3 regions of the Brevundimonas sp. MEB006b genome follow, and region 1 is predicted to be linked to each of the others. Evidence: predicted binding sites of a transcription regulator. Region 1 holds the regulator's gene; each other region holds the start of a gene.
The links. Region 1 encodes LexA, which represses DNA repair genes until DNA is damaged. Its sites were predicted from a motif close to ATGTTCNCNANNTGTTCT; they were not measured.
Positions count from the first base shown of each region.

Region 2: the regulator LexA is predicted to act here: its motif matches at 6,021-6,038, upstream of recA (recombinase RecA).
Region 3: the regulator LexA is predicted to act here: its motif matches at 3,412-3,429, upstream of QRN13_RS02100 (ImuA family protein).

Region 1 is NZ_JARVRL010000005.1:392,474-402,193, reverse strand. It holds gene gltX (glutamate--tRNA ligase) at 1-880, opposite strand, end outside; gene QRN13_RS08350 (ComEC/Rec2 family competence protein) at 879-3,065, shown strand; gene lexA (transcriptional repressor LexA) at 3,046-3,744, opposite strand; gene trpC (indole-3-glycerol phosphate synthase TrpC) at 3,863-4,657, opposite strand; gene trpD (anthranilate phosphoribosyltransferase) at 4,654-5,691, opposite strand; gene QRN13_RS08330 (anthranilate synthase component II) at 5,694-6,284, opposite strand; gene QRN13_RS08325 (peptidoglycan-binding protein) at 6,373-6,576, shown strand; gene trpE (anthranilate synthase component I) at 6,573-8,090, opposite strand; gene QRN13_RS08315 (peptidylprolyl isomerase) at 8,087-9,720, opposite strand, start outside.
Region 2 is NZ_JARVRL010000001.1:134,301-144,020, reverse strand. It holds gene QRN13_RS00655 (PQQ-dependent sugar dehydrogenase) at 1-531, shown strand, start outside; gene QRN13_RS00650 (hypothetical protein) at 590-811, shown strand; gene QRN13_RS00645 (acetyl-CoA C-acetyltransferase) at 1,016-2,221, shown strand; gene QRN13_RS00640 (3-hydroxyacyl-CoA dehydrogenase NAD-binding domain-containing protein) at 2,239-4,431, shown strand; gene recA (recombinase RecA) at 4,837-5,919, opposite strand; gene QRN13_RS00630 (MHYT domain-containing protein) at 6,089-7,729, opposite strand; gene QRN13_RS00625 (M20/M25/M40 family metallo-hydrolase) at 7,809-9,659, opposite strand.
Region 3 is NZ_JARVRL010000002.1:91,947-101,666, forward strand. It holds gene QRN13_RS02075 (glycoside hydrolase family 65 protein) at 1-1,149, opposite strand, end outside; gene QRN13_RS02080 (cysteine hydrolase family protein) at 1,136-1,735, opposite strand; partial or broken gene QRN13_RS02085 (SemiSWEET family sugar transporter) at 2,107-2,376, opposite strand; gene QRN13_RS02090 (DUF1810 domain-containing protein) at 2,544-2,984, opposite strand; gene QRN13_RS02095 (hypothetical protein) at 2,981-3,319, opposite strand; gene QRN13_RS02100 (ImuA family protein) at 3,457-4,212, shown strand; gene QRN13_RS02105 (Y-family DNA polymerase) at 4,127-5,644, shown strand; gene QRN13_RS02110 (arylesterase) at 5,788-6,366, shown strand; gene QRN13_RS02115 (exodeoxyribonuclease III) at 6,372-7,145, shown strand; gene QRN13_RS02120 (alpha-ketoglutarate-dependent dioxygenase AlkB) at 7,195-7,755, opposite strand; gene dinB (DNA polymerase IV) at 7,752-8,825, opposite strand; gene QRN13_RS02130 (error-prone DNA polymerase) at 8,936-9,720, shown strand, end outside.

The DNA of each region.
Region 1 (9,720 bases):
CGGCGAGGTCGAACCATTCGATGGCCTGGGCGTCGCTGAACAGTTCGTCGTCGCCGTGGGACCAGCCCAGGCGAGCCAGATAGTTGCGCATGGCCTCGGGCAAGTAGCCCATCTCGGCGTATTCATGCACCGCCTGGGCGCCGTGACGCTTCGACAGCTTGGCGCCGTCCGGTCCGTGGATCAGGGGGATGTGGGCGAAGGTCGGTCGCGTCCAGCCCAGCGCGTCGTAGATCAGGCTCTGGCGCGCGGCGTTGTTCAGATGGTCGTCGCCGCGAATGACGTGGGTCACGCCCATGTCGTGGTCGTCCACGACGACGGCGAGATTATAGGTTGGCGCGCCGTCCGAACGCAGCAGCACCAGATCGTCCAGGTCGTCGGTGGACCAGTTCACGTCGCCCTGGACCTCATCGGCCACCGTGACCGTCGTCGCCTTTGGCCGACGGAAGCGCACGACGTGCGGCGAGGCCAGATCGTCGACGGTCGGCTCGCGGTCGCGCCAGGGCGATTCGAAAGTGCGCTTTTCGGCCTTGGCCTCGTCACGCAGACGACCGGTCTCCTCGGCCGAGGTGAAGTCGCGGTAGGCGTGGCCGGTTTCGAGCAGTTGATCGACCACCTCGCGGTGGCGGTCGGCCCGGCTGAACTGGAACACCGGCTCATCGTCGGCGAACAGCTCCAGCCAGCTCAGGCCGTCGAAAATGGCCTTCACCGCCTCATCCGTCGAGCGTTCACGGTCGGTGTCCTCGATACGGATCAAGAAGCGTCCAGCGTGTCTTTTGGCGTACAGCCAGTTGAATAAAGCGGTTCTCGCCCCGCCGATATGCAGATAGCCTGTCGGCGAGGGGGCGAAGCGGGTGACGACAGTCGAGGAAGGTGAGGTCATGGGGGAGGGGTCCGTAGGCGACGCCCTTATACGCCCCGATGCGGCAAAACCCACCCCTGCTGCGCGTTTGCGCGCCTGGCTGCACGCCGAAGTCGCCGCTCAGACCCTGAGATGGCGGCTATGGGCGCCGGTCGCATTCGGCGCGGGTGGGGGGGTCTATTTCGCCCTGCGAGCCGAGCCGGTCTTGTGGCCCTTGCTGCTGGGGGCCGCCTTGACCTTTGGGCTGTGGGTCGTGGCGCGTAGGCGCGGCTGGTCGCGGCGTCTGACCTGGCTGCTGTTGATGGTGGCCTGCGTTTCAGGTGGGCTGGCGGCGGCCAAGGTGCGCACCCAAGCCGTCGCCGCGCCGATCGCGCCCGCCCTCAGCGAACCGACCGTGATCGAAGCCTGGGTTGTCGATGTCGACAGCCCGGGGCAGCGAGGCGCGCGGGTCGTGATCGCGCCGGTCTGGATCCGCGGACTCACGCCCGAACAGACGCCGGTGCGCTTGCGGGCGACGGTGCGGGGCGAGCCGCCGCGGCCCGGCGAAGCGATCCGCCTGTTCGCCATTTTGAATCCGCCCCCAGCGCCGGCCAGCCCTGGCGCCTACGACTTCGGCCGCAACGCCTTCTTCCAAGGTATGGGCGGCGTGGCGTTCGCCTTGGGTGAAACGCGTGGGGCCGAGCTTGCCCCGCCGCCGTGGCGACTTCGACTTGAAATGGCGGTCAACGGCGCCCGTTTCGCACTGGCCGAGCGGATCGTGGCAAGGCTCGGCGAACGGACCGGCGGGATCGCCGCCGCCATGACCACCAGTCACGAAACCTGGATCAGTCAGGAGGACATGGATGTGATGCGCGATTCCGGCCTGGCGCACATCCTGTCGGTGTCAGGGCTGCATATGGCCATCGTCGGCGGTTTCGTCTTCTTCGCCGTGCGGCTGGGCGTGGCGGCCTGGCCCTGGTTGGCCCTGCGGGTTCACGGCAAGAAGGTCGCGGCATTGGCGGGCCTCACCGCGGTCGGGGTCTATCTGGTGGTGTCGGGCGCGCCGCCGCCGGCCGAGCGGGCGGCGATCACCGCCTCCATCGCGTTTCTAGCCATCCTGCTGGATCGACAGGTGGTCACGATGCATGGCCTGGCTGTGGCGGCCTTCATCGTTCTAGCGATACAGCCTGAAGCCATCGTCACGCCGGGTTTCCAGATGTCGTTCGCGGCGACGGCGGCCTTGGTCGCCTTGGTCGAGGCCTGGCCGAAGCGCCCGCGCGAAATATCCGCGCCCTGGCCGATCTTGGCAGTCCAACGGCTGGGCGGTTGGTTGACGGCGGCTGTGGCGGCCAGCGTCGTCGCAGGATTGGCGACGGGACCGTTCGCTATGCAGCATTTCAACCGCACCGCCATGTACGGACTGCTCGCCAATCTCGGCACGTCGCCCGTGGCGGACTTCATCCTGATGCCAGCCCTGGCCTTGGGCGCAGCGCTTGAGCCTTTGGGGCTGGGGGGACCGTTCCTGGCGGTCGCGGGATGGGGCGTCGATCTGATGCTAGCGATCGGCACGTGGACGGCGGGATTGCCCGGCGCGGTCAGAACGGTCGCCAGCGCACCAAATTATGTCCTGCCGGTCGCCTTCCTGGGCGTGTTGTTCGTCTGTTTGTGGCAAGGCCGCCTGCGCTGGTTGGGACTTCCGTTCGCAGCCGCTGTCCTGATCTGGCCGCGTGAACCCACGCCGGATCTCTGGATTGGCGATGGCGGGACGAACGCCGCCTTTCACCGTGATCAGGCGGCCGTCGTGGTCCGGCCTGGCGTGCGTGAGTTTGCGGTGGATCTCTGGTCGCGAAGACGGGGGCTGGCCATGATGGATCGGTCGGAGACGGGCTGGGTCTGCGACCGCTTCTCCTGTCGATCGGACATCGATGAGGCGGGTCCCGTGGCGATCTGGTGGGGGCGGAAGTCGCCGAGCTCAGATCAGATGGAGGCGTTATGCCGCGCAGCGCCCGTCGTCAGCGTCCGCGCTGTCGTCACCTCAATTCCAAGCGCCTGTCAGGATCGCCTTGTCCTGGACGGGGTGGATTTTGCGCGAGGCGGGGCAGTGGAGTTGTGGCGCGTCCGTTCGGGCGAGCCGAATCGATGGCGCGCGGTGTGGACGGCCGACGTTCGCGGCGACCGCCACTGGGCGCGTCAGTCCGATCCGGACGTCAGTGATAGCGGCGCATAAGGCCGACCAGCTTGCCTTGGACCGCGACCTGATCCGAGCCGTAGATCTTGGTCTCGTAGTTGCGGTTGGCGGGTTCCAGCGCGATCGAGGCGCCCTTCTTGCGGAGGCGTTTCAGCGTCGCCTGCTCGCCCTCGACCAGAGCCACCACAATCTCGCCGGAGACGGCGTTGTCGGTCGATTTGATCACCACCATGTCGCCGTTCAGGATGCCGGCCTCGATCATGGAGTCGCCTTCGATCTCCAGCAGGTAGTGCTCGCCAGAACCCAGCATGGATTCCGGGACCGGATAGCGCGCCGTTTCATGCTCGATTGCGTCGATCGGCGTGCCGGCGGCGATCTTGCCCATCAGCGGCAACTCGCGGGTGTCGTTGGCCGCCATCGGGGCCGCAGGTCGGACACCGCCGCCGCCCTCGATGACGTCGGGCTTGAACCCGGCGCGACCGCGCGGCGCGCCGGCCGTCGCCTGTTCGGGCAGTTTCGTGACTTCCAATGCGCGGGCGCGGTGAGCGAGACGGCGGATGAAGCCGCGTTCCTCCAGCGCCGTGATCAGCCGGTGAATGCCGGATTTGGAGGCCAGATCGAGCGCCTCCTTCATCTCGTCGAACGAAGGGGAGACGCCGGTCTCCTGGATGCGTTCGTGGATGAACATCAGCAGTTCGTGCTGTTTGCGCGTGAGCATCGCCAGGCCCTCATGCGCCCGCCGACGAATCGGAACGGGCCGTGAACATTTGTCGATGTTCTGTAAGTGTTCCTTGCTAATGTCAACTTAACGGCGAGGCTTGCCGCCGCGTCTCGGCTCAGACCGCCAGCAACTGACGGGTGGCTGCCTCGACATCGGCCTGGCGCATCAGGCTCTCGCCGACCAAGATCGCCTGGGCATGGGCAGCCGAAACGCGCGCCACGTCGTCGGGCGTAAAGATGCCGCTCTCAGCGACTAGCAAAGCCCGAACGGGGCTGAGCATCGACAGCCGTTCCGTGATTTCCAGATCGACCTCGAACGTGCGCAGCGAACGATTATTGACCCCCACGAGATCGCCGCCGAGCGCACAGGCGCGCGCCATTTCTTCCTCGTCGTGCGTTTCGATCAGCGCGTCCATGCCGAACCGTTCGGCTTCCGACAGCAGTTCAGCCGCCAGGCTGTCGTCGATCATGGCGAGGATGATCAGGATGCAGTCGGCGCCCAGGGCGCGGCTTTCGGCGACCTGCCAAGGATCGACCAGGAAATCCTTGCGCAGGCAGGGCAGGGCGACGGCCTCGCGGGCCTGGCCCAGATAGGCGTCGTCGCCCTGGAAGCTGGGGCCATCGGTCAGCACCGACAGACATGCCGCACCGCCGGCCTCATAGGCGCGGGCCAGGGCCGGCGGATCGAAATCGGGCCGGATCAGGCCCTTGGACGGGCTGGCCTTCTTGATCTCGGCGATCAGGGCGGGACGACCGGTTTCCTCTCCGACCCGCTCCAGGGCGGCGCGAAAGCCGCGCGGGGCCGATGCGGCGCGGGCCAGGGCTTCGATCGCCTCCTGTGAGGTCGCAGCCTTGCGGGCAGCGACGTCCTCGCGCTTGTAGGCGGCGATACGATCCAGAACGTCGGTCATGCAGGCTCTTCGCTTTCCAGCGGCGTGGAGGTGATGCGGGCCAGACGATCCAGCGCCTCGGCGGCTCGACCGTCGTCGATGGCGCCAGCCGCGAGCGCGGCGCCGTCGGCCAGATCGGCCGCGCGATCGGACACCACGAGGGCGGCGGCGGCGTTCAGCAGCACGATGTCGCGGTAGGGTCCGGCCGCGCCGGCCAGAAGCGCGCGCAAGGCGACGGCATTCTCCTCGGCGTCGCCGCCGCGGATGTCTGTGATAGAGGCGCGCGGCAGGCCGGCATCCTCGGGCGTGATCTGGAAGCGACGAACCGCGCCGTCCTTCCATTCGGCGACGTCCGTGGGGCCGGAAGTCGCCAGTTCGTCCAGGCCTTGGCCGTGAACGGTCCAGGCGCGTGTGGCGCCGAGCCGGCCCAGCACCTCGGCCAGCGGCTCCAGCAGGCGCGGATCATAGACGCCCATCACCTGTCGCCTTGCAGACGCTGGATTGGAAAGCGGTCCCAGAAGATTGAAAACAGTCCGGAAACCGATCTCGGCTCGCACCGGCCCGACATGACGCATCGCCCCGTGATAGGCAGGCGCGAACAGGAAGCAGATGCCGGCCTCGTCCAACGCCTTCTTCTGTTGCGCCTGCGACGCCATCAGGTTCACGCCGAGGATCGACAAGACGTCGGAAGAGCCTGATTTCGAAGACATCGCCCGATTGCCATGCTTGGCGACCTTCAGACCGGCGCCGGCCAGAACCAAGGCGGCGGCGGTCGAGATATTGTAGGTGTGCTGGCCGTCGCCCCCGGTGCCGCAGGTGTCGATCACCTCATAGGGATGATCCAGCGTCAGAGCGGCTTCACGCATGGCGCCCGCGAAGGCGGCGATCTCGTCCACGGTCTCGCCGCGCATCCGCATGGCGGTGACGGCGGCTGCGACCTGGGAAGGCGTGGGCTCGCCCCGCAGGCAGGCGGCGAAGAAGTCGTGCGCCTGCTGGGACGTCAGGGGATGGCCCTCGACCAGCCGGGCGAGGATCGGCTTGAACCCGTCGCCCATGGTCAGGCGGCCGCGAGGCGCTTTACGCCGGCGATGTCAAGGAAGTTGGCCAGCATGTCGTGACCGTGCTCGGTGGCGATGGATTCCGGGTGGAACTGCACGCCGTGGATCGGGCGGGTGCGATGCTGCAAACCCATGATCTCGCCGTCGGCGGTCCAGGCGGTGACCTCCAGGTCGTCGGGCAGGGTTTCGCGCTTGACCGCCAGCGAGTGATAGCGTGTGGCGGTGAAGGGCGAGGCCAGGCCGGCGAAGACGCTCTGGCCCTCGTGCAGGATCGGCGAGGTCTTGCCGTGCATCAGGGTCTTGGCGCGGATGACGTCGCCGCCGAAGGCCTGGCCGATGGCCTGATGACCCAGGCACACGCCCAGGATCGGCATCGACTCTGGCGCGGTCGTGATCAACGGCAGGCAGATGCCGGCCTGATCGGGGGCGCATGGGCCGGGCGACAGCAGAACGGCGGCGGGGTTCAGCGCCCACGCCTCGTCCACCGTAAGGTCGTCGTTGCGCACCACATGCGTCGGCGCGCCCAACTCCGCGAGGTAGTGGACGAGATTGTAGGTGAAGCTGTCGTAGTTATCGACGACGAGGATCATGGCTTGGCTTCTAGGCGTGACGCGCGTCCGCGCCAAGCGGGCGCGGCCTTAAAGCGCATTTTAACTCGACGGGACTAGGACTGGACCGGTGAAACTCGCCGCTGAAAAAGACATGGCCGCCAAGATCGCCGCCGCCAAGGCGAAGCTGGTCGTGGTCGAAACCAAGCCCAACCCCGTCGCCGCGCTTGGCGCAGCCGCGTTCGCGGCCACCGCAGCGGTTCTGATGGCGGGCGTCGTCATCATCGGCCCCGGCGTGCAGTTCAACGACCCGGCGATGACGATTTCGCGCTAGCGATTGCCGGTCCCAAAGCGCCAGGCGTCCTCCGCCGCCCGCATCGGCGCGCGCGCCTTGTGCTGGGTCTCTGCATATTCGGCCGCAGGGTCGCTGTCGGCGACGACGCCGGCCCCGGCCTGAACGAAGATCCGATCGTCGGCGAAAAGGGCGGTGCGCAGGGTGATGCAGATGTCCGCCTCGCCGCCAGCCGAAATATAGCCGACGCCGCCGCCATAACCGACGCCGCGCTTTTCGCTTTCCAGTTCGTCGATGATCTCCATCGCGCGCACCTTGGGCGCGCCCGACAGGGTCCCGGCGGGCAGGGCGGCCAGCAGCGTGTCCACCGCATCCAGCCTGGGATCAGCCTTGCCGCGCACGTTGGAAACGATGTGCATGACCTGGCTGTAGCGCTCGACGACGAAGCTCTCGGTGACTTCAACCGAGCCGGGCGCCGCGACGCGCCCCACATCGTTGCGGCCCAGGTCCAGCAGCATCAGATGCTCGGCCAGCTCTTTCGGATCAGCCAACAGTTCGACTTCCAGCGCCTTGTCCGCCTCTGGCGTCGCGCCGCGCATGCGGGTTCCGGCCAGCGGCCGGATCGTGACCTCGCCGTCCTTCAGCCGAACCAGGATCTCGGGGCTGGAGCCGGCGAGCTGGAAACCTTCGAAGTTTAGATAGAACAGATAGGGCGACGGATTCTGGCGACGCAGCGAGCGATAGAAGGCGAACGGATCGTCGGTCCACGGGGCCGAAAAGCGGTGGCTGAGCACGACCTGGAAAATGTCGCCGGCGCCGATGTAGTCCTTGGCCCTGGCGACCATCTCGCCGAAGGCCGGCTCGTCCACCGGCGAGGTGAAGACGGGAGGCGGCGTTTGCTGCGGAGCGGCGCGAACGGGCAGGGGTTCGCGCAAGGCCGTCTCGAACGCGTCCAGCCGCGCCGTCGCGGCGTCGAACGCCTCTTGCGGGGAGATTCCGGCGTCGGGATAGGCGGCCGACACCAGAACGATTTCGTGACGGACCGAATCGAAGATGGCCACCAGCGACGGCCGCGTCAGCACGGCGTCGGGCAGATCGAGCGGATCAGGATTCGGCGCGCCCAGCGGTTCCAGCAGTCGCACCATGTCGTAGCCGAAGACGCCGAACAGGCCGGCGGCCATCGGCGGCAGTCCCGCCGGCAGATCGAACTTCGACGCCGCGATCAGCGCGCGCAGGGATTGCAGCGCCGGCAGCGGGTCGGCCGTAAAGCGACCCTCCGCTATGGCTGAGCCGCGCGCCACTTCCGCCGCGTTGGATCGACAACGCCAGACCACATCGGGATCCAGCGTCAGGATGGAATAGCGTCCCTTGACCGCGCCGCCCTCGACCGATTCCAGCAGGCAGGCGTACGGCCGGTCGCGTCCCAGCTTCAGATAGGCCGAGACCGGGGTTTCCAGGTCGTCGATGACCCGCCGAACCAGGACCTGCGGCCGACCGGCCGAAAGGCCGGCGGCGAAGGCGTCGAACGTGATGTCGCGCGAAGCGTCGTCGGTCATTGCGCCGGTGCGGCGGGCGTTGCGCCACCCGACAGACCCAAGGCCGACAGCGCCTGGGCCGGGTCGTTCTTGGCCTTGGAGCGCTGAGCGCCCGCCGAGACCGACGATTCGACCATGGCCTGCACCAACTCCTGGGTCAGGCGCGGGCGGACCTGCTCGGCCAGCGGACCGGCCACGGCCGGATTGGCGGCGCGGACGTTATCGACGCGGCCGACCACATAGGCGGTCTGCGACGCGGGCTGCGAGAAGGCCTGGCCCTTGGACTGGCCAAACAGACCCTGGAGCACGCCCTGACCGAGGGCTTCCTGGGTTTGCTGATTGCGGATGACGCCGGTGCGCACGGTCAGCGGCGCATTGACCGAACGGGCGACCGCGGCGATGTCCTCGCCGTTGCGCACGCGGGTCGTCAGTTCTTCAGCCTTGGCCGACAGGCGACGCATGGTCTCCCGCTGGATCCATTGGGCGGCCAGGGGCTCACGCACCTCTGCCAGGGTCGGCAGGGCCGACGGGCGGATGTCGTTGACGCGCACGGCGAAATACTGGCCCTGACCGGCGTCGATGACGTCGCTTTCGCCGCCCTTGGTCAGGCTCCAGGCCGTCTCGAAGATTTGCGGCGGAGCGTTAAGCGCCTGACCGTTCGGCAGTTTGCCGTCCTTGGTGAAGGGCGGCAGATCGACGACGCGACCGCCGGCCTCACGCGCGGCGTCAGCCAGGTTCTTGCCGGCGGTGCGGGCGGCTTCGTATTTCTCGACCTTGGCGTAGGTCTGGGTCTTCACGTCCTCGGCGCGCAGCTCCTGAATCAGTTCCTCGCGAGCGCTGTCCAGCGTGGCGGGCGCAGCGGGTTGAACCGCCGTGACCTTGGCGACGGCGAAGCCGACACCGGCCTGGACCGGGTTGGACACCTGATTGGCTTGCAGACCGAAGACGGCGGCTGCGGTTGCGGCGTCGCCGATGGCCGAGCGGGGGGTCTCGTTGAAGGCGGCCGGCGTGATGTTGTTGGCGCGGCCGACTTCAGCGGGCGATTGGCCCGCCCGCAGGGCGGCGGCGATATTCTGGGCCGTCTCGCGGTTCGGCGCGGTCAGGGTGACGAAGGAGCGCGTCTCGGGCTTGCTCAGCGTGTCCTTCTTGAACTCGAAGCGCTCGCGGATGCGGTCTTCCGAGATCGGCGCATTGGCCGAAGCCTCAGGCGTGAACAGAACCACCGACACCATGCGGAACTCGGGCGCGCGCAGGCGGTCGGCGTTCTCCTGGATAAAGGCGTTCAACTGGGCGTCGGTCGGGGCGGGGATCTGACCGGCCATCGCCGGGGTCACTTCGAACCAACGACCGTCGCGGCTTTCGAAGGCGGATCCGGCCAGCAGCGCGCCATAGATGCGCGGCACGCGGGCGCCGGCGAAGACGGCGGCGCCGAAATGCTCCGTGGCGTACTGGTCGCGCAGGTCCTGCTCCAGCATGGCGGGAGTCAGGTTTTGCTGCGCGAGAGCCGCCTCATAGGCCTGCTGGTCGAACTGTCCGGTGACCGAGTTGAAGAAGGCCGGGATCTGGCGGATCTGCTTGACGATCAGTTCCTTGCCCGGGCGGATGCCCGCCTTATAGGCCCAGTTCAGGAAGCCCAGCTGCTGGGTCTGCT
Region 2 (9,720 bases), on a different contig from region 1:
GACAATCCCTTCGTTGGCCGCGCCGGAGCCCTGCCGGAAATCTGGAGCCTGGGACACCGCAACGTCCAGGGCGTTGCCGTTCAGCCGGGAACGGGCGCCATCTGGACCATCGAACATGGCACGCGCGGCGGCGACGAGGTCAATCTGGACAAGGCCGGCGCCAACTACGGCTGGCCGGATGCGGCCTACGGCGTCGAATATGCGGGCGGTAAGATCAACAGCGGCGCGACGCAAAAGGATGGCACCGAACAGCCCGTCTATTACTGGGATCCGGTGATCGCACCCGGCGGCGCAACCTTCTATCAGGGCGCCATGTTCCCCGGCTGGGACGGCAACCTCCTGGTCGCGGGCCTGAAGGAAAAACATATTGCGCGTCTGGTCATCCAGAATGACCGGGTGGTGGGCGAGGAACGCCTGCTGACAGACTTGGGCGAGCGCATCCGCGACGTGGCGGTCGGCGCCGACGGGTCGGTCTGGGCCATCACCGACGAGCAGAACGGCAAGCTGGTCAGGCTGTCGGCGACGCAGTAGTCTTCGAGGGCCGGGGGGCTATGCGGAGCGGTTGACGCTCCAAAGGGAGCAGCGAACCATGCGTATCCTCATCCTTTCCGCCGCCATTGTCCTGCCGCTGCTTTCGGGCTGCAGCACGATGGGCGCGACCAATAGCTATCAGCAGGAGCTGAACGCCCTGGAGGCCGCCTGCACGCGTGACCAAGGCATTTTGACGCCGACTGGCGTTCAGACCGGCCGTCCCCAGACCGAATACGCCTGCAAGATCACTGGCGGCGCCACCCGTATTCCACCTCGCTGACAGCGGGCGCTCGGCCGGCGTTCCCACGCTCTCATACCTTCAGTCCGTCAAAGCATCCGCCGCAACCGGTCGCGATCACGCGGCTTATTACTTGACGTTGACGTAAACGTAGGGTTCTTGGCGTCCACGCTTGGAACCGCCTTGTCCGTCGTGCCGCGACCTGCCGCATGTTGAGGATGGGCCCAAAGATGGAGACGCACTTCCATGGCTGACGCCTATATCTACGACGCCGTCCGCACGCCGCGCGGCAAGGGCAAGAAGGACGGCTCGCTGCACGAGATCACCGGCCTCAGCCTGGCGACCCAGGTGCTGGAAGCCCTGCGCGACCGCAACGACCTGGACACCTCCAAGGTCGATGACGTCATCCTGGGCTGCGTCACGCCCGTGGGCGAACTCGGCGCCGACATCGCGCGCACGGCCGTACTCTCGGCCGGCTGGTCGCAATATACGGCGGGCGTCCAGATCAACCGCTTCTGCGCCTCAGGCCTGGAAGCCGTGAACATGGCGACGGCCAAGGTGAAGTCCGGCGAGGCCGACTTCGCCGTCGGGGGCGGCGTCGAGGTCATGAGCCGCGTGCCCATGGGTTCGGACATGGGCGCCTGGCCGACCGATCCCTCCTCGGCCTTCCCGACCTATTTCGTGCCGCAGGGCGTCTCGGCGGACATGATCGCCACCAAATACGGCTTCAGCCGCGACGACGTGGACGCCTATTCGGTCGAGAGCCACAAGCGCGCCGCCAAGGCCTGGGCCGAGGGCCGGTTCAAGAACTCGGTGATCAGCGTGAAGGACCAGCTGGGCCTGACCATCCTGGATCATGACGAGACGATCCGTCCGAACACGGACATGCAGGCGCTCGGCGGCCTGAACCCCTCCTTCGCCATGATGGGCGAAATGGCCTTCGACGGCGTGATCAACCAGCGCTACCCCGAGGTCGAACGCGTCAACCACGTCCACACGCCGGGCAACTCCTCGGGCATCGTTGATGGTTCGGCCGGCGTGCTGATCGGTTCGCTGGAAGCCGGTCAGGCCCTGGGCCTGAAGCCGCGCGCCAAGATCCTGGGCGGCGCCTCGATCGGTTCGGAGCCGTCGATCATGCTGACCGGCCCGGAATATGTGACCCGCAAACTGCTGGGCAAGCTGGGTATGACGCCCGACGACATCGACCTGTGGGAGCTGAACGAGGCCTTCGCGGCAGTCGTCCTGCGTTATATGCAGGCGCTCGACATCGACCACGCCAAGATGAACGTGAACGGCGGCGGCATCTCGATGGGCCACCCGCTCGGCGCCACCGGCGCCATGATCACCGGCATCGCGCTGGACGAGCTGGAGCGCTCGAACAAGTCGACCGCCCTGGTCACCCTGTGCATCGGCGGCGGCATGGGCACCGCCACCGTCATCGAACGCGTCTGATCCAGGAGCAAATGGATATGGAAAACTTCAAGATCGACGTCGACGCCGACGGCATCGCCCTGATCACCTTTGATGTTCCGGGCCGTTCGATGAACACCCTGACCTCCTCGGTGATGAAGGAAATCCCCGAGCTGGTCGAACGCATCAAGACCGACGACGCCATCAAGGGCGCCGTCATCACCTCGGGCAAGGCCTCGGGCTTCTGCGCCGGCGCGGACCTGGGCGACATGGCCGGCGGCGTGCTGTCGGGCGGCGGCGACCTGCAAAAGGCGTTCGACGCCGGCTGGAAGCTGAACGGCGCCTTCCGTGCGCTGGAAACCTCGGGCAAGCCGATCGCAGCTGCGATCAATGGCCTGGCCTTGGGCGGCGGGCTGGAGTTCACCCTGGCGGCCCACTACCGCGTGGTCGAGAATGACAACAAGATCCAGCTGGGCCTGCCTGAGATCAAGGTCGGCCTGTTCCCCGGCGGCGGCGGCACCCAGCGCCTGACGCGCCTGGTCGGCGTCCAGAACGCCATGATGGCGATGAGCGAGGGCAAGTCCTTCCGCCCGAACGACGCCAAGGGCGCCGGCATCGTCCATGAAGTTGTCGAAAAGGGCCAGTCGATCGAGGCCGCCAAGGCCTGGATCAAGAACGGCGGCAAGGCCGTCCAGCCTTGGGACGAGAAGTCGTTCAAACTGCCCGGCGGCGGCCCCTATCACCCGGCCGGCATCCAGAACTTCATGGTCGGCAACGCCATGCTGCGCAAGCAGTCCTACGGCAACTATCCGGCCGTGGTGAACCTGATGAAGGCCGTTTATGAAGGCGCCCAGGTGCCGATGGACGCGGCCCTGCGCATCGAGACCCGCTACTTCATCAAGACCCTGATGACGCCGCAGGCGCAGGCCATGATCCGTTCGCTGTTCCTGTCCAAGCAGGAGCTGGACAAGGGCGCCGTTCGCCCGGCCGGCGTGCCCAAGTCCGATCCGAAGAAGGTCACGGTCATCGGCGCCGGCATGATGGGCGCGGGCATCGCCTATGTGCAGGCGCTGGCCGGCATCGAAACCATCCTGATCGACCAGACGCAGGAAGCCGCCGACAAGGGCAAGGCCCATGTCGAGGAGCTGCTGAAGAAGCGCCTGTCGCGCGGTCAGCTGACGCAGGAGAAGTATGACGCCCTGCTGGGTTCGGTCACGGCGACGACGGACTATGATCTGATCAAGGGCTCGGACCTGGTCGTCGAGGCCGTGTTCGAAAACCGCGAGATCAAGGCCGACGTGACCAAGCGCGCCGAGGCGCAACTGGCCGAGGGCGCCGTCTTCGGCTCCAACACCTCGACCCTGCCGATCACCGGCCTGGCCGAGGCCTCGGTGCGGCCCGAGGACTTCATCGGCATCCACTTCTTCTCGCCCGTCGACAAGATGATGCTGGTCGAGATCATCCTGGGCGAAAAGACGGGTCAGGCCGCCATCGCCAAGGCGCTGGACTATGTGCTGAAGATCAAGAAGACGCCGATCGTCGTCAACGACAGCCGCGGTTTCTACACCTCGCGCTGCTTCTCCACCTTCCTGATGGAGGGCATGGCGATGCTGGAAGAGGGCTACGGCCCCGCGCTGATCGACAATGTCGGTCGCATGACCGGCATGCCGCGCGGCCCGCTGGAGATGCACGACGACGTCGCCCTGGACCTGTCCTACAAGATCGCCAAACAGACGGCGCTGGATCTGGGCGACAAATACGTTCCGTCGGAAGGCGCCGACATCGTCGCCAAGATGGTCGAGGGCGGGCGTTTCGGTCGCAAGAACGGCAAGGGCTTCTACGATTACGATCAGAAGCCCAAGACGATCTGGAAGGGTCTGGGCGAACTGGCCCCCACCACCAAGGGCATCGATCAGCCGGAAGAGGCGACCGCCTTCGCTCAGATCGACGAGCTGAAGACACGTCTGCTGTATCGCCAGGCCGTCGAAGTGGCGCGTTGCTGGGAAGAAGGCGTCATCGACGATCCGCGCGAAGCCGATCTGGGCGCCATCTTGGGCTGGGGCTTCGCGCCCTGGACCGGCGGTCCGATCAGCATGATCGACGGCATCGGCCTGGCCAAATTCGTCGAAACCGCAGACCGTCTGGCCGCGACCTATGGCGACCGCTTCAAGGTCCCGCAGTTGCTGCGCGACATGGCGGCGAAGAACGAAACCTTCTATGGCAAGTTCGCCCCGGAGAAGGCCGCCGCCTGATCGGTCGCGGACGTCCACAGACGGAACGGGCGGCCTTCGGGTCGCCCGTTTTCGTTTGGCGTTTGACTTTCGTCATCCTCCGGCGCGCGAAGCGCGACCGGGGGACCCAGCGGCGCCGGCGGCGATCGTTCCATCGCAGGATCTCGGGGCGTCGAGTCCGCGACAGCTTCGCGCTTATGCGCGCCGCTGGGTTCCGGGTCTCCGCTACGCTTCGCCCGGAATGACGAAAGAAAGATCAGCACCGCTCACAAAAGAAAAAGACCCGCTCGACGCGAGGTCGAGCGGGTCGCTCCGCCGCCCTTCGCGGGGTCGGTGGCGGGTCGCTAGGGGCGACGGAGTAGCGGTGAAAAGACCGGACCGAGACAAGACGAACTCTGAAAGTCCGCCCAGCCTCGGAGGCCGGCGTCAGCCTTCCAGGTCCTGGCCTTCGTCCGGCTCGGGCGTGCCCAGCAGTTCGTCGGCGATCTTGTTGGTCGAGGCGCGCACGGCTTTTTCGATCGAGGCCGCGATGTCCGGATTCTGCTTCAGGAACTCGCGCACATTCTCGCGGCCCTGACCGATCCGGGTGGAGTCATAGCTGAACCAGCTGCCCGACTTCTCGATGATGCCGGCCTTGACGCCCAGGTCGATGACTTCGCCCAGCTTGGAGATGCCTTCGCCGTACATGATGTCGAAGATGACCTCGCGGAATGGCGGGGCGACCTTGTTCTTGACCACCTTGACCCGGGTGGTGTTGCCGACCACCTCGTCACGGTTCTTGATCGCGCCGGTGCGGCGGATGTCCAGACGCACCGAGGCGTAGAACTTCAGCGCATTGCCGCCCGTCGTCGTCTCGGGCGAGCCGTACATGACGCCGATCTTGTGACGGATCTGGTTGATGAACAGCACAATGCATTTCGATTTGGAGATCGAGGCCGTCAACTTGCGCAGCGCCTGGCTCATCAAGCGCGCCTGAAGGCCCGGCAGGCTGTCGCCCATCTCGCCCTCGATCTCGGCGCGCGGCGTCAGGGCCGCGACGGAGTCGACGACCACAATATCGACGGCGCCCGACCGAACCAGCGTATCCACGATCTCCAGCGCCTGCTCGCCAGTGTCCGGCTGCGACACCAGAAGATCATCCAGATTGACGCCCAGCTTCTGGGCATAGACCGGGTCCAGCGCATGTTCGGCGTCGACGAAGGCGGCGACCCCGCCCTTCTTCTGCACTTCCGCGACGGTGTGCAGAGCCAAGGTCGTCTTGCCCGAGGATTCCGGGCCGAACACCTCGATCACCCGCCCGACCGGCAGGCCGCCGATGCCCAGCGCCATGTCCAGGCCCAGCGAGCCGGTCGAGACGCTGTCGATCTCGGCGACCACGCCCGCTTTGCCCAGTTTCATCACCGAGCCCTTGCCGAAGGCGCGATCGATCTGCGCGATCGCCGCCTCCAGGGCGCGTTGCTTGTCGCCGTCGTCCTTGCCCACCAATTTGAGTGCCGCCTGTGAAGCCATTGCCTTCGTCTCCCTTGCCATGATTCCCGTCATTCAGCTTGGGAGAGACCCGCCTGGACCCGCCCCCGTTTCGTGAGGCGGACTATGTGCATGGTTTGTTCTGGTTCACAAGATGTTCTCATTGATCAAAACGAGAACAGCCAAATCCTACGACCGTTTTTGACGCCATCTAAAGCGGAAGGCGCAGGCTGAAGCTCGCGCCCTCGGGGTCATAAGTCATGACCGCCGAGCCGTGCAGCGAGCGGTTGATCGTCGAGTCGATCAGCACCGAACCGAAGCCCTTGCGCTGAGGCGGCGACACCGTCGGCCCGCCACTTTCCACCCAATCCAGCAGCAGATGGCCTTCCGCCACGGACCAGTCGATCCGCACACAGCCCGAGGCGTTCGACAGGGCGCCGTATTTGGCGGCGTTCACCGCCAGCTCGTGAAAGACCATCCCCATCCCCAACGTCTGTTGCGCGTTCAGATCGACGGCCGGACCGGTCAGCCGGACCTGTTCCTCGGCATAAGGGGCCAGTTCCTGAGCCAGCATGGCGCGCAGATCGACATGCTCCCAGTTCGCGGCCGTCAGCAGGTTCTGAGTGTTGGACAGGGCCACGAGCCGCGCTTCGAAAAGGGCGGTGAAGGTGGCGACATCCGGCGTGCGCCGCGCGGTCTGGTGGGCGATGGACTGCACCGTGGCCAGTGTGTTTTTCACCCGGTGATTCAGTTCGTTGATCAGCAATCGCTGCAAGCGTTCGCTGTCGGCCAAGGCGGCGAAGGCCTCGCGGCGATCGGTGATGTCGGTGATGACGCCCGACATCTTGATCGGCCGGCCCGAACGACTGCGGATCAGGCGTCCGCGCAGATGGATCCACCGGCCAGAGGCCGGCAGACGCCATTCCTGATCGTATTCGCCCTCCCCCGCCAGGGCGCGCTGCAGCGCCTGACGATGCAACGGCAGATCCTCGGGCGACAGACGGTCGCCGACCTCGCTCGGGCCAAGGCGGCAGGACGGATCGATGGACAGGATTTCGCGCGCGCGGCCTGACATCATCGTCGTCTTCATCGGCAGGGTCGCTTCCCAGAAGCCGACGCCGCCGGCGTCCACGGCCGCCAGAACATTGGCCCGCTGATCCACGATCGAGGCGCCGAGCGCGAGAAACAGCAGCGTCACCGCCCCGGTCGTCACCGCGACCGCCAAGACGACCGGCGACGCCCCGCCCTCCACCGGCCCCGCGTCGGCGATCGGGGTCAGGATCAGGGCCGCCATGCCGATATGGTGCATAGAGACGATGGCCAGACCCAGGATCACGGCGGCGACCGCGCGCCAGGCCAGACCCCGCTCCTGACGGGCCGCGATCAGAGCGGCATAGGCGGCGGCGACCGCCACCACGACCGACAGGGCGACCAGCACGGGCTGGTAACTCAGGACGGCGTTCATCCGCATCGCCGCCATCCCGACATAGTGCATGGCGACGATCGAGCCGCCCATCAGCAGGGCCGCCGGCGCCAGCCGCAGGGGGCTGGCCTGCGCCGTCCCCGCCGTCACGAAGGCCGCGGACGTGCCGGCCGTCGCCAGCAGGAACGACACCAGCGTCAGGCCGGGATCATAGAAGACGGGGCCTTCGACCTCGAACCCCAGCATGGCGATGAAATGCATCGACCAGATGCTGACGCCCAGCGCCAGGGCGGCGACGCCCAGCCAACGCAACCGCGTCGCGCCGATCTGGTCGCGGGTTCGATTGAACAGATCCAGAGCCGTCCATGCGCCCAAAATCGCGATCGCCAGCGACAGGACGGTGAACGCATTGACGTGAAGGTGGTGCAAGCGCGCCGAAGCCCCAAGAAACAGCAGCGATAGCCTTAGCCGGGTTTCATCGCTCGGACGACTGCGAAACGCATCCGGATCAAGCGACCAACCTTGCGCCCACGGCGACCGCGACGGCCAGCGTCAGACCGGCGGCGGCGAAGATTGGCAAGGCCCGGCCCAAGCGAGGCGCCAGCGGGCGGACCAGCATCGCGATCATCAGGGCAATCGGCCCCACCGCGCCAGGCATGTCCATGCCGACTCCCAGGAAGACGCCATGCCCCTGAACCAGCAACCACCCGCCGGCCACCGCCGTCGTTACGACGGCGGGTGCGAAGGACGCCCACGAGCCGAGGCGAGCGCCGATAACCGCCGTCGATGCGGCGGCCAGGGCGGCGATCAGACCGGGCCACAGCAGCAGGAAGGCGGCTTCCGGCGCCACCGTCTGCACCCCGCCGCCCAAGGCCAGAACCAGGACGATCAGTCCCAGCCAGCCGCCCCAAACGGCGTCTACGTCCTGCAGTTTAGGCCGCGTCAGGCTGAGCGCCAGAGCGATCACCGTCGCCCCCAGGACCGGCAGGCTGAAACCGCCCAGCGCCGCTGCAAGTGCGAATGCGGCCAGTATCACTCCAGCTGCGCCCCACCGGCCCATCAGGCGTCGCCCCGCGGTCAGCATCATAACCAGGGCCAGCATGGCCAGAGCCACGGCGATTTCCAGGACCGGCAGGCGACGCAGCAAGGTGTAATAGAGGTCGGCCGAATCCACGCGACGGCCGATCGGCCCGGCCAGAACGCGCACCGCCTGTCCCACCACCACCGCGCTCGCCAACAGCCACAGACCATCCGCCGCACCCCGCACGACCGACGTCGCTCGCAAGCCCGTGACATGGCGCGCGCCCCAGGCGGCAAAGGCCGTCGCCAGGACTCCGACGGTCAGCAGCAGCCAGCCGATCGCCGGCGAATGCTGCACGACGAACAGGCCGAAGACGTCGGCATAGACCGCGTTCTGCGTCGCCTGCGGCAGGGTCGGCGCCCGCAACAGGTCATCGGCCATTTCCAACGCCTGGGAGCCGATGTGCTGCACGCTGCCCTGATCCAGCGCCTGCGGCGTCGAGGACGGCGCGTGGTACTGCGCCGGGCGGCCGATGAAGGCCAAATTGATCCCCGCCAGCTTGCGACCCGCCGCCACGGTGAAGTCCGTGCCATTGGGCATCAGCCGATAGACGAAGATGGCCAGGGCGTTGCTGGACGGCCCGCCCATCGCCCTCTGGGTCGTCTGAGCATAGCGGGCGATGGTCTGGGCGTTGCCGGGTCCGGTCTCGAACATCATGGCGCGCCCGCCGCCGCCCCGCGCCTCCAAATTAATCACCGCGCCGATGTCATCGCGCAGCGGATGCTCGCTGAAAAAGGCCCGCGCCCCGTCCAGATTCAGCTCCTCGGCGTCGGTGAACAGGACAACCAGCGTCCGCTCGGCGACGCCCCGCGCCTTGATCGCGCGCACGGCCTCCAGAATGGCGGCCACGCCGGAGGTGTCGTCGGCGGCGCCGGGCGAGGTCGGCGAGGTGTCGTAATGCGCCATGATGGCGACGGCAGGCAGGGCCGGATTCCGTCCCGGCAGGACACCGACGATATTAACGGCCTGAACGCCGCCCGCATTTCCACCCTCACGCTCGAGCCGCGCGACGGCGGCGGGCGACAGGGCGCCGGTCTGCAGGCTGGGCTGAAGTCCCAGCGCCGTCAGCCTTTGGACCAGATAGGTCTGAACCTGCCGATGCTCGGCCGAGCCGACCGGATGCGGCGCTCGTGCGATCCGGTTCACGTCCATCATGGCGCGCGCGGCCGAGAATTGAACCGCAGGCGTCGAGGCGGGCAGCGGTTTGGGCGTCTGGGCGGTCAGCACCGCCAAGCCGAGGGCCGCCACAAGGGACGCCAGAAACAACACCCACCGCATATCCAATCCCCCGGATCGCTCTATCCCGCAATCAGCCCCGAACCACTGCTTTGCGCAAGGC
Region 3 (9,720 bases), on a different contig from region 1:
CCAGGGGAACTGCAGCCCCTGACGTCCCGACAGGCGGGCGTTGGCGCCCGCAGCGGCCAAGCCGCGGCTGCGGAAGTCCAGCAGGGCGCGCGCGGCGTCGGGTTGGCTGAGGATCAGGGGTGGGACGCAGAAGGCGTCGATGTCCCACATCACATGGCCGTAGTAGTAGGAATAGTCATGCCAGGTCGCCAGCCCGAAGATCGAGGTCGCGGCCGGCGAGGCGGCATGGACGGAGCTGTTGAGATAGAAGAAGGCCGCGTCGATCAGGGCCTGATGCTCTGGCCGGGCGCCCTCGACCACGATCCGGCCCCGCCAAAGGGCCCGCCAGGCCTCGCGGTTTCGGGCGCGCAAGGTCTCGAATCCGGTCTCGGCCGCACGCGCGACGCGGCGCACCGCCTCCTCATCCGGCCGGGCGTGCACCAGCGAGGGGACCAGCGCCGCCATCTGTCGCAGGCGGGCGCCCCGTTTGCCGACGCGCCCGAAGTCGTAGGCCGTCTGGAGCGGCCCGGACGCATCCCAGGCGGCGACGCTCCGCGCCGCAGCCGGTCGGGTCTCGGTCCAGAGGGCGAGTCCGCAGGTCGAGAGGTCGCCCTCGGTGGTCCAGAGCAGCGATCCGTCGCAGGCGGGCTCGGCTTCGCCCGGCGTATCGGTGCGGCGTCGCGTCACCCGCCCCCGCAGACCGGCGGTCGCCACGACGGCGCGGATCTGGAGCGCGCACGCCCTGTCGGGTCGCACAAAGACCTCTTGCAGCACCACGGCCGGGGCCGTGCGACTTGCAAAGGTGACCACCTCGAATTGCGCCGTCACCTCCCCAAGGCGGGCGGTCCAGCGGCTGGTCAGTTCCCCGGTGGAGAAGTCGTAGTCCTGAACCAGGTCGGTGACGCACCAGGGCTGGTCCGACAGCCAGACGCCTTCGATGCAGACGTCGGCCGCCAAAGGATAGGGCACGGGGGCGGCCGCCTCGATCCGTCGCTCCGGATGTTCGCCGGCGACGCCGTTCACGAGGGTCATGCCGGGGGCGAGCGCCATCTCGCGGACGCGCAGACCGATCAGGCCGTTAGAAACATAGGCCGGCAGGGCGCCGTTGCGCGCGCCGTGCGCCGGCGGCGGGCTGATCGGGCGCCAGGCCTTCCCCTCACCGCCAGCCATCGAGCACCTCGGCGCATTCGGCGGTTTCGACCTGTTGGGCGAACCGGTCATGATAAAGGGCCAGCAGATGGTCGTGAGGGTCATCGGCGGAGCTGCAGACCGCGTCGGTGACCACCACGACCCGGTACCCCAGATCGATGGCGCCCAAAACAGCCGCCAGAACGCAGACGTCGGTTTCCGCGCCGGTGACCACCAGGGTGTCGATGTCGTGGGCGCGTAGTTCAGCGTCCAGGCCCGTGCCCAGCCACGGCGAATAGACCCTCTTGTCGATCAAGCGGCCGGGGGGCGTGAACCTCTGCAGCGGACCGGCGAGATCGACCATTGAGGGGCCCATCGCCTCCAGGGTCATTGAGGACCAGCGGCGCCAGTAGTCGCGCCACGTGCCCTGCCCTTCCCCCACGCGCGCCGCCGGGATGAAACGGGTGAAGATCGTCCGGTCGGCCTTGGCCTCGCAGAGCTTGACGAGGACGGGCATGACCCGCTCGGCCCACGGCGTGCGCCATTCGGTGTCCTCGACGAACATCCGCTGCATGTCGACGCACAGGTGAACGGTCGTGGTCGGCAGGGGCGCATGCAGACCGGCCACGGTCAGATCTCCTCTGGCTTGCGGGCTTCGAGACGCGCGTGGGTCGCCGTCTCGCCGGTATGGTGTTCGATGCGCCCGCTTTCGACCTCCGCCCGGGAAAAGACTTCCTCCTGGCCCGAGTCCAACAGTTCGGTCCCGGCTCCGCCCAGGCCGCCCTGGGCCAGGCCGGAGCGGGCGTCAGCGGCCTGGCTCGGTTTCGGCCACCGCCGAGGATTATCCACTTCCGCACCCACGGTCATCGTGCTCTCCCTGTCCACGTCAATCGCATAGGCTGGGGCGTTCGTTCCCGCCCGCCGGGCCAAACCCTGCCTGTGTCGATGATCGGCCGCGACCGCGCCGGGTTCGTCCCCGGCGACCTTGGCGTCCGACTTCGGATCGCCGTCGCGAAAGCGCCACTTCATGACCAGCACCCCTGAGGCCATGATCAACGCGCAGCTGTTGGCGACGGTGACGGGCCAGGCCTGGGTCAGGACGCCATAGACCACCCAGAGGATGAAGCAGGACACGGTGAGCGAATAGGTCTTGAGACTGACGGCGGAGGCGTCACGCTCTTTCCAGATCTTGATCCCCTGGGGCGCGAAACTGGTCACGGAGCAGATCGCTGCGGCCGATCCCACGAGATTGGCGATGGTCTCATTCATAAGCCCGCAACGTGGGCCTGCGCCTCCCTGTTCCTATGCGCGAAAGCGCTCAGTCGCCTGCCGGGCCGCCCTGACCTGACACGGACGTCCAGCGATCCCGGAGCGGCTCGGCTCGGCTTGGCCGCAGCCGCAAGCCGCCTGCGTCCGAGCCACGCCCGTCCTGACCTTCACAGCACATCCGGCCCCTTCCGGGCCATTTCTACCAGGTCCGCCGTCAGGCGGTCGGAACCCAGGGCCCATCTGGCGAGCGCAGCGTCAAAGACGGCGGGCTCCGGCGAGACCTGGGCGAACAGGGTCATGGATGACCGGAACTTCAGATCGTCCGGCGATCCGAACAGTCGATGCAGCGAGGCCGCCGGCGCCGTCGTGGCGGCCTCCGCAGCGTGGGCAAGCCGCTCGCCGAGGATCGGATGCGCCAGATAGGCCCGGGCCTCGGCCAGGGACGCGATCCCGTAGAAGACGGCGGTGGGCGACCGTCCCAGCGATCGGGCCTGAGGAAAGACGAACCACATCCAGTGGCTCGCCTTGCGACCAGCGGCGAGCTCGGCCATCGCCATGTCGAACACTTCGTCCTGCGCCGTCACGAACCGGTCCAGATCGAAGGTCATGCGTCGCCCCCGTCCAGCGTAGCGAACCAGTCCGCATAGAGGGTGTTTCGCGCCATGCGGCGGTTTAGGTCCGGCGCCCCGTCGTCCCACCAGACCGGACCGCGCTCGCCCAGGGCGATCTTGGCCGTGTCGACGGCGCGACGTGCGGCGGCCAGGGCCTCCTCATCAGCTGCAGCGAGGGCCGCACGGACGGATCGACGCGCCGCCATCAGGTCCTGGACGCGCCGCTCGCGCGTCTCTGCGGCGAGCGTCGGATCGGCGCAACGCCACAGGCGGCCGCGCACCACGAAATAGCGGCCGTCGGGCGTGGTGGGATGAGGCGAAGGCGCAGGCATGGACACACAACGCCCGACCCGCGCGATGGCGCCGCCCACAGACCGCTCCACAGCCGCTTGCCTTCGCGCCTTGACTCTCACGGCGTTCGATAAGAACAAATGCGGAACATTCAACGGTTCGCCCAGTTCAGGAGATCATGTCCGTCGCCCCGTCCCCGTTTCAGGCCCTGCGGTCCGAGATCGCCCGCATCGAGGCGTTCCGACGCACGCCGCGCGGCGTCCTGCCGTTCGGCCTGGACGCCCTCGACCGCAGGCTGCCCGCCGGCGGCCTGGCGCTGGGCGCGCTGCATGAGGTGGCCGGGGGCGGAGACGGCGCCGTGGACGGGGCGGTCGCCGCCCTCTTCGCCGCGGGCGTCGCCGCCCGCACCCAGGGTCCGGTGCTCTGGTGCGTGACCCGGCCGGATCTGTTCGCCCCGGCCCTGGAACAGGCCGGCCTTTCGTCCAACCGGGTCATCTATGTGGAGGCCGGCGACGAGGCCGGCGTGCTGGCCGCCTTCGAGGACGGCCTGCGCCACGGCGGCTTCGGCGCGGTCGTGGGCGAGGTGGCGCGCCTGTCCATGACCGCGTCACGGCGGCTGCAGCTGGTCGCCGAGGACAGCGGATCCCTCGGCCTGGCGGTGCGACGATGGCGTCGCCAGGCCGAGGCGGCGGACTTCGGCCAGCCCACGGCCGCCGCCACCCGATGGCGGGTCACCGCCCTGCCTTCCGCCCCCCTGCCTGTCGCCGGCGTCGGACGTCCGCGCTGGTTCGTCGAACTGATCCGCTGCCGCGCCGGAGCCTGCGCGGATTTCGAACTGGAAGCCTGCGATGAGACGGGTCGTCTCGCTCTACCTGCCCACCTGGCCGACCGACCGCTTGCGGCGCCGGCTTGGACCGGACGCGCCGTCGCCTGAGACGCCCCTGGTCCTGGTCGGCCGTCAGGGGCGCAAACGCCTGGTCCTGGCCGCCGACCCCGCCGCCCTCGCCCATCGTCTGCATCCCGGCATGGCGGCGACCCAGGCCCGCGCGCTCGTTGGCGATCTGGTCGTCCACCCCTTCGATCCCGCAGGAGACGCCGCCGCCCTGGACCAACTCGCCTTGTGGGCGCTGCGCCGCTACGCCCCCATCGTCGCCGCCGACCCGCCCGACGGACTGGTGCTCGACGTCACCGGCGCCGGCCACCGATACGGCGGCGACCAGGGCCTGCTCGACGATCTGATCGCCCAGACCGCCAGCGTGGGCCTCGACGCCCGCGCCGCTCTCGCCGACACCTGGGGCGCCGCCCACGCCCTCGCCCGGCAGGTCGCCCGACCGACCACGGCGGTCGAACGCGGCGGCCCCGCGATCCGCCATCTTCCAGCGCGCGCCCTGCGCCTTCCCGCTGAGATAGTCGAAGGCCTGGAGCGTCTGGGGATCGACACCGTCGGCGAGCTGGAGGCCAAGCCCCGCGCGCCCCTGGCCCTGCGGTTCGGGCCCGAGCTGACGCGGCGGCTGGACCAGGCCTATGGGCGCGCGCCCGAGCCGATCACCCCCATTGACGCCCCGGAGTTGATCCAGGTCCGACGCCTGTTCGCCGAACCGATCGGCGCCCCCGAGACCCTGGCCCGCTATACGCTCAAACTGGTCGAGGCCCTGAGCGCGACGCTGGAAAGCCAGGGCCTTGGCGCGACGCGGCTCGATCTGCGCTTCGAACGGATCGATAACCGGACCGAGGCCATTCGCGTGGGCCTCGCCCGCCCCGTCCGCGACGTCGGACGGCTCGCGCGCCTGCTGTGCGACCGGATCGAGACCGTCGATCCCGGCCTGGGCGTCGAAGCCATGGTCCTGGCCGCCCCGGTCGTCCTGCCGCTGGACTGGTCGCCGACCTCCGGCGACCTGACCGGTCCGGCCACGCCCGACATCGGCGACCTCGTCGATCTTCTGGCCAATCGTCTCGGTCCGCAAAAACTGTATCGCCTCGCGCCCGCCCAGAGCGACGTGCCCGAACGCGCCGTGCGCCGGCTGGCCCCGACGGCGCCGCCGGTGACAGAGACCTGGGCGCGGCGCTGGCCGCGCCCCTCGCGGCTTCTCCCCCGGCCCGAGGCGATCGAGGCCGTCGCCCTCCTGCCGGATCAGCCGCCGGTGGCCTTCCGCTGGCGGGGCATTCGCCACCGGGTCAAAAGGGCCGACGGCCCCGAGCGGATCTTCGGCGAATGGTGGCGGCGCGACGGCGAACGCGACGCCGTAAGGGATTATTTCCAGCTGGAGGATGAGGCCGGGGCTCGCTTCTGGGTCTATCGGCGCGGCGACGGCGAGCAGGCGCAGACGGGCGATCTGAGCTGGTGGCTCCACGGCCTGTTTGGCTGACGCTGGAGACACGCAGGGAACGCCAGGCGATGGCCGCGCCTTATGCCTGGACATGACACCGCCATGCTCACCTCTTGCGGAATTGCCCGCGCCATCCATGGCTAGCACTCGATCAGAATCACCCTTTGATTACCGGGCCTGCCATGCCTAGCGGTGAGCGCATCGTTACGCTTCTGGGCGACTCACTGACGGCCGGCTATGGCCTGAGGCCGGCCGAGAGTCTGCCGCGTCAGTTGGCCAGGCGGTTGGAGGGCGTCACGCCGCCCATTCGGATCATCGGCGCCGGAATCTCTGGAGACACGACCGCTGACGGTCTGCGACGGGTCGATCGGGACGTGCCCGACCACACCCGCCTCTGCGTTCTGGCCCTCGGAGCCAACGACATGATGCAGTTGGTCCCCGCCGACCTGGTCCGGACCAATCTGCTGGCCATCATCGACAGACTCCAACGGCGCGGCATATCCGTCCTTGTCTGCGGCATGCGCGCGCCGCCCTGGTTCGGGGCCTATGCGTGGGCGTTCGACGCTGTCTATCCCGAGGTCGCCCGGGCGTCCGGCACGCCCCTCATGCCCTTTCTGATGGAGGGGGTGGCGCTGCATCCGGCCTATGTCCTGCCGGACCGGATCCATCCCAACGCCCTCGGCGTGGGCCGGATGGCCGACGCCCTCGCGCCCCATGTGCGGGCCGCCCTCGACGCCCTGGCAGCTCCAGCGTCGCGGTGACCGGAATGCGGATCGCCACCTTCAATATCAATGGCGTCAACACCCGGCTAGCCAACCTCCTCGCCTGGCTCGAACAGGCTCAGCCCGACGTGGTCTGCCTGCAGGAGCTCAAGGCGAGCGACCGCCAGTTTCCCGCCGCCGAGATCGAGGCGGCCGGCTATGCGGCGGTCTGGGCCGGCGAGCTTCGCTGGAACGGCGTCGCCATCCTGAGCCGGATCGGCGAGCCGGTCGTGACCCGACGCCGACTTCCGGGCGACGTCGAGGACCGCCAGGCCCGCTATATCGAGGCGGCGGTGAACGGCGCGCTGATCGGCTGCCTCTATCTGCCCAACGGCAATCCCAGGCCCGGACCCAAGTTCGACTATAAGCTCGCCTGGGCCGCCCGGCTCATCGCCCATGCCGCGTCGCTCTATCCCACGGCGGCGCCGGTCGTGCTCGCCGGAGACTACAATGTCGTGCCGACCGACGCCGACATCTACAACACCCGCTCGTGGAAGACCGACGCCCTGCTCCAGCCCGAGAGCCGCGCGGCCTTCCAGCGCCTGCTCGACCAGGGCTGGACCGACGCCCTGCGCGAGCGCTTCCCGCACGATCCGCCGCCTTGGACCTTCTGGTCCTATTTCCGTGAGGCCTGGTCCCGCGACGCGGGCCTGCGGATCGACCATCTGCTGCTTAACGGGCTTGCGGCCGAACGTCTGACCGACGCCGGCGTCGATCGCGCGGTCCGCGGCGTCGAGGGCGCCAGCGACCATGCGCCGGTCTGGATCGAGCTCACCTGAACCCGACCGACCCGGGAGGCTTCACGTCAGACGACCGCCCCATCCATCGCTAGATGGCCAAGGTTCGGAAGGTGATGGAATAGCGCAAGGCCGTCATCGGCGTGATCGAATGCTCCCAAGCCGCGCGCGCCTCCCCCGACAACCGGTAGACAGAGCCGCACGCCAGGGGCGCCTTTGTGCGCAGAAAGTCCGCCCCCTCTCGGCGGCGCAGCCGCATCACGCAGGGCGCCAGCAAGGACAGACCCAGGATCTCGCCATAGACGGGGCGGTCGCGATGCCAGCCGATGCCGGCGCCTGGCGCATATTCATTGACCAGGACTTGGACGAAGGCCGCCCCGTCCAGATCGAGACGATCCGCCAAGCGCGCCATCAAGTCTGAGAGAAACGCCGGCCATCCCGCGCCGTCGGCTGCTCGGTCGAAGGCGGCGATCCGCCGATGGCCGAGGTAGCCCAGATGCTCATAGGGCTTGAACGCGAGGGTCTGGAGCGCCTCGACCAGCGCGGCCTGTTCGGGCGCCGACAGGACGTCGGCCCAATAGTCGAACCCCGCCACGACCGGCGCGCGGGCCGGCGCGTCGCCGAACAGGTCGATCTGCGCCAGTGCGATCACGACAGTTCCAGTTGTTTGACCGCCGCGCCCGTCGTCTCCAGATTGGACAGGCTGACCCCGACCAACCGCACGCCTCGGGTCGGCGGATAGAGGGATCGGACCAGCAGCCGACTGACGTCGCGCAAGGCCTCACAGGATCCCACAGGCTCGGACAGGGACCGGCTGCGGGTCGATTGCTGGAAGTCGGCCCATTTGACCTTGACGGTGACGGTCCGTCCGCGACTGCCCGCCTTTTCGCACCAGGCCCAGACCTCGTCCGCCATCGCCGCCACCCCGGCCTCGATCGCCTCGGGCTCGGTCTGGTCGGAGGCGAAGGTGGTTTCAGAGCCGCTCGACTTGCGGGTCCGGTCCGGATTGACCGGCCGATCGTCCTCGCCGCGGGCGATGGCGTAATACCAGGGCCCGGACTTGCCGAAATGATGCTGGAGAAAGGCCAGGGTCTGGCGGCGCAGGTCCGCGCCGGTGCGGATTCCCAGACGCTCCATCCTGGCGGCGGTCACCGGCCCCACGCCGTGAAACCGCTGAACCGGCAGGGCCTCGACGAAGGCCTCGCCGCGCCCCGGGGCCACGACGAACTGGCCGTCGGGCTTTCTCTGGTCAGACGCCAGCTTGGCCAGAAACTTGTTGTAGGAAATGCCCGCCGAGGCGGTCAGGCCCGTCTCCTCCAGAATCCGCCGCCGGATCGCTTCCGCCGTCGCCGAGGCGGTGCCCAGGCCGCGCCGATCGGCGGTCACGTCGAGATAGGCCTCATCGAGCGACAGGGGCTCGATCAGGTCGGTGTAGTCGGCGAAGATCGCATGGATCTGCGCCGAGACCGCGCGATAGACCTCGAAGCGCGGCGGGGCGAAGACGAGGTCCGGGCATTTGCGCAGGGCGGTCGTGGAGGGCATGGCCGAGCGCACCCCGAACCGCCGCGCCTCGTAGCTGGCGGCGGCGACTACGCCGCGCGCCGCCGCATGGCCCACCGCGACCGGCCGCCCGCGCAGGGCCGGATCGTCCCTCTGTTCGACGGAGGCGAAGAAGGCGTCCATGTCCACATGGACGATCTTGCGGATGGCCGATCCCTGCATGACGACCTGAATATCAAGGCGAGAACAAAAAGGAAACATTTCTGCAAGGCGACGCTTGCCTTCGGCCGTTCGGAGGTGCTGTCGAGGACGTAGAGCAACCCCGAAACCCCATGTCTTACGTTGAGCTTCAAGCCACCTCGCACTTCTCCTTCCTGCGCGGCGCCAGCAGTTGCGAGCTGCTGTTCGAACAGGCGCGGCTGTGCGGGCTTGAGGCTCTGGCCATCGTCGACCGCAATTCCCTGGCCGGGATCGTGCGCGCCCATGAGGCGGCCAAGGCCTCGGGCGTGCGCCTGATCGTCGGCTGCCGCCTCGACCTGATCGATGGGACCGGCCTGCTCGTCTATCCGACAGACCGCTCCGCCTATTCCCGCCTCACCCGTCTGCTGTCCCTGGGCAAGCGCCGCGCCGGCAAGGCCAAATGCCATCTCGACTGGGCGGACCTGAAGGACTGGTCGCAAGGCCTGATCGCCGTTCTGGTCCCCGATGAGGCGGACGAGGCCTGCGCCGCCCGTTTGCGAAAACTGAAGGCGGGCTTCCCGGCCGGGGCTTATCTCGCCTTTACGCTAAGACGACGTCCCGGCGATGCGCTGCGCCTGCACGACCTGTCCACCCTGGCGGCCCAGGCCGGCGTGCCGACCGTCGTGACCAATGACGTCCTCTTTCATCATCCGGACCAGAGGCTGCTGCAGGACGTCGTCACCTGCGTGCGTCACGGCTGCACCATCGACGACCTGGGGTTTCGGCGCGAACGCCATGCGGATCGCTATCTGAAGCCGCCGGCCGAGATGCACCGCCTGTTCAAGGCCTATCCCGAGGCCCTGGCCCGCTCGGTCGAGATCGCCGACCGGTGCCGCTTCTCGCTTGACGAACTGGCCTATCAATATCCCGACGAGGT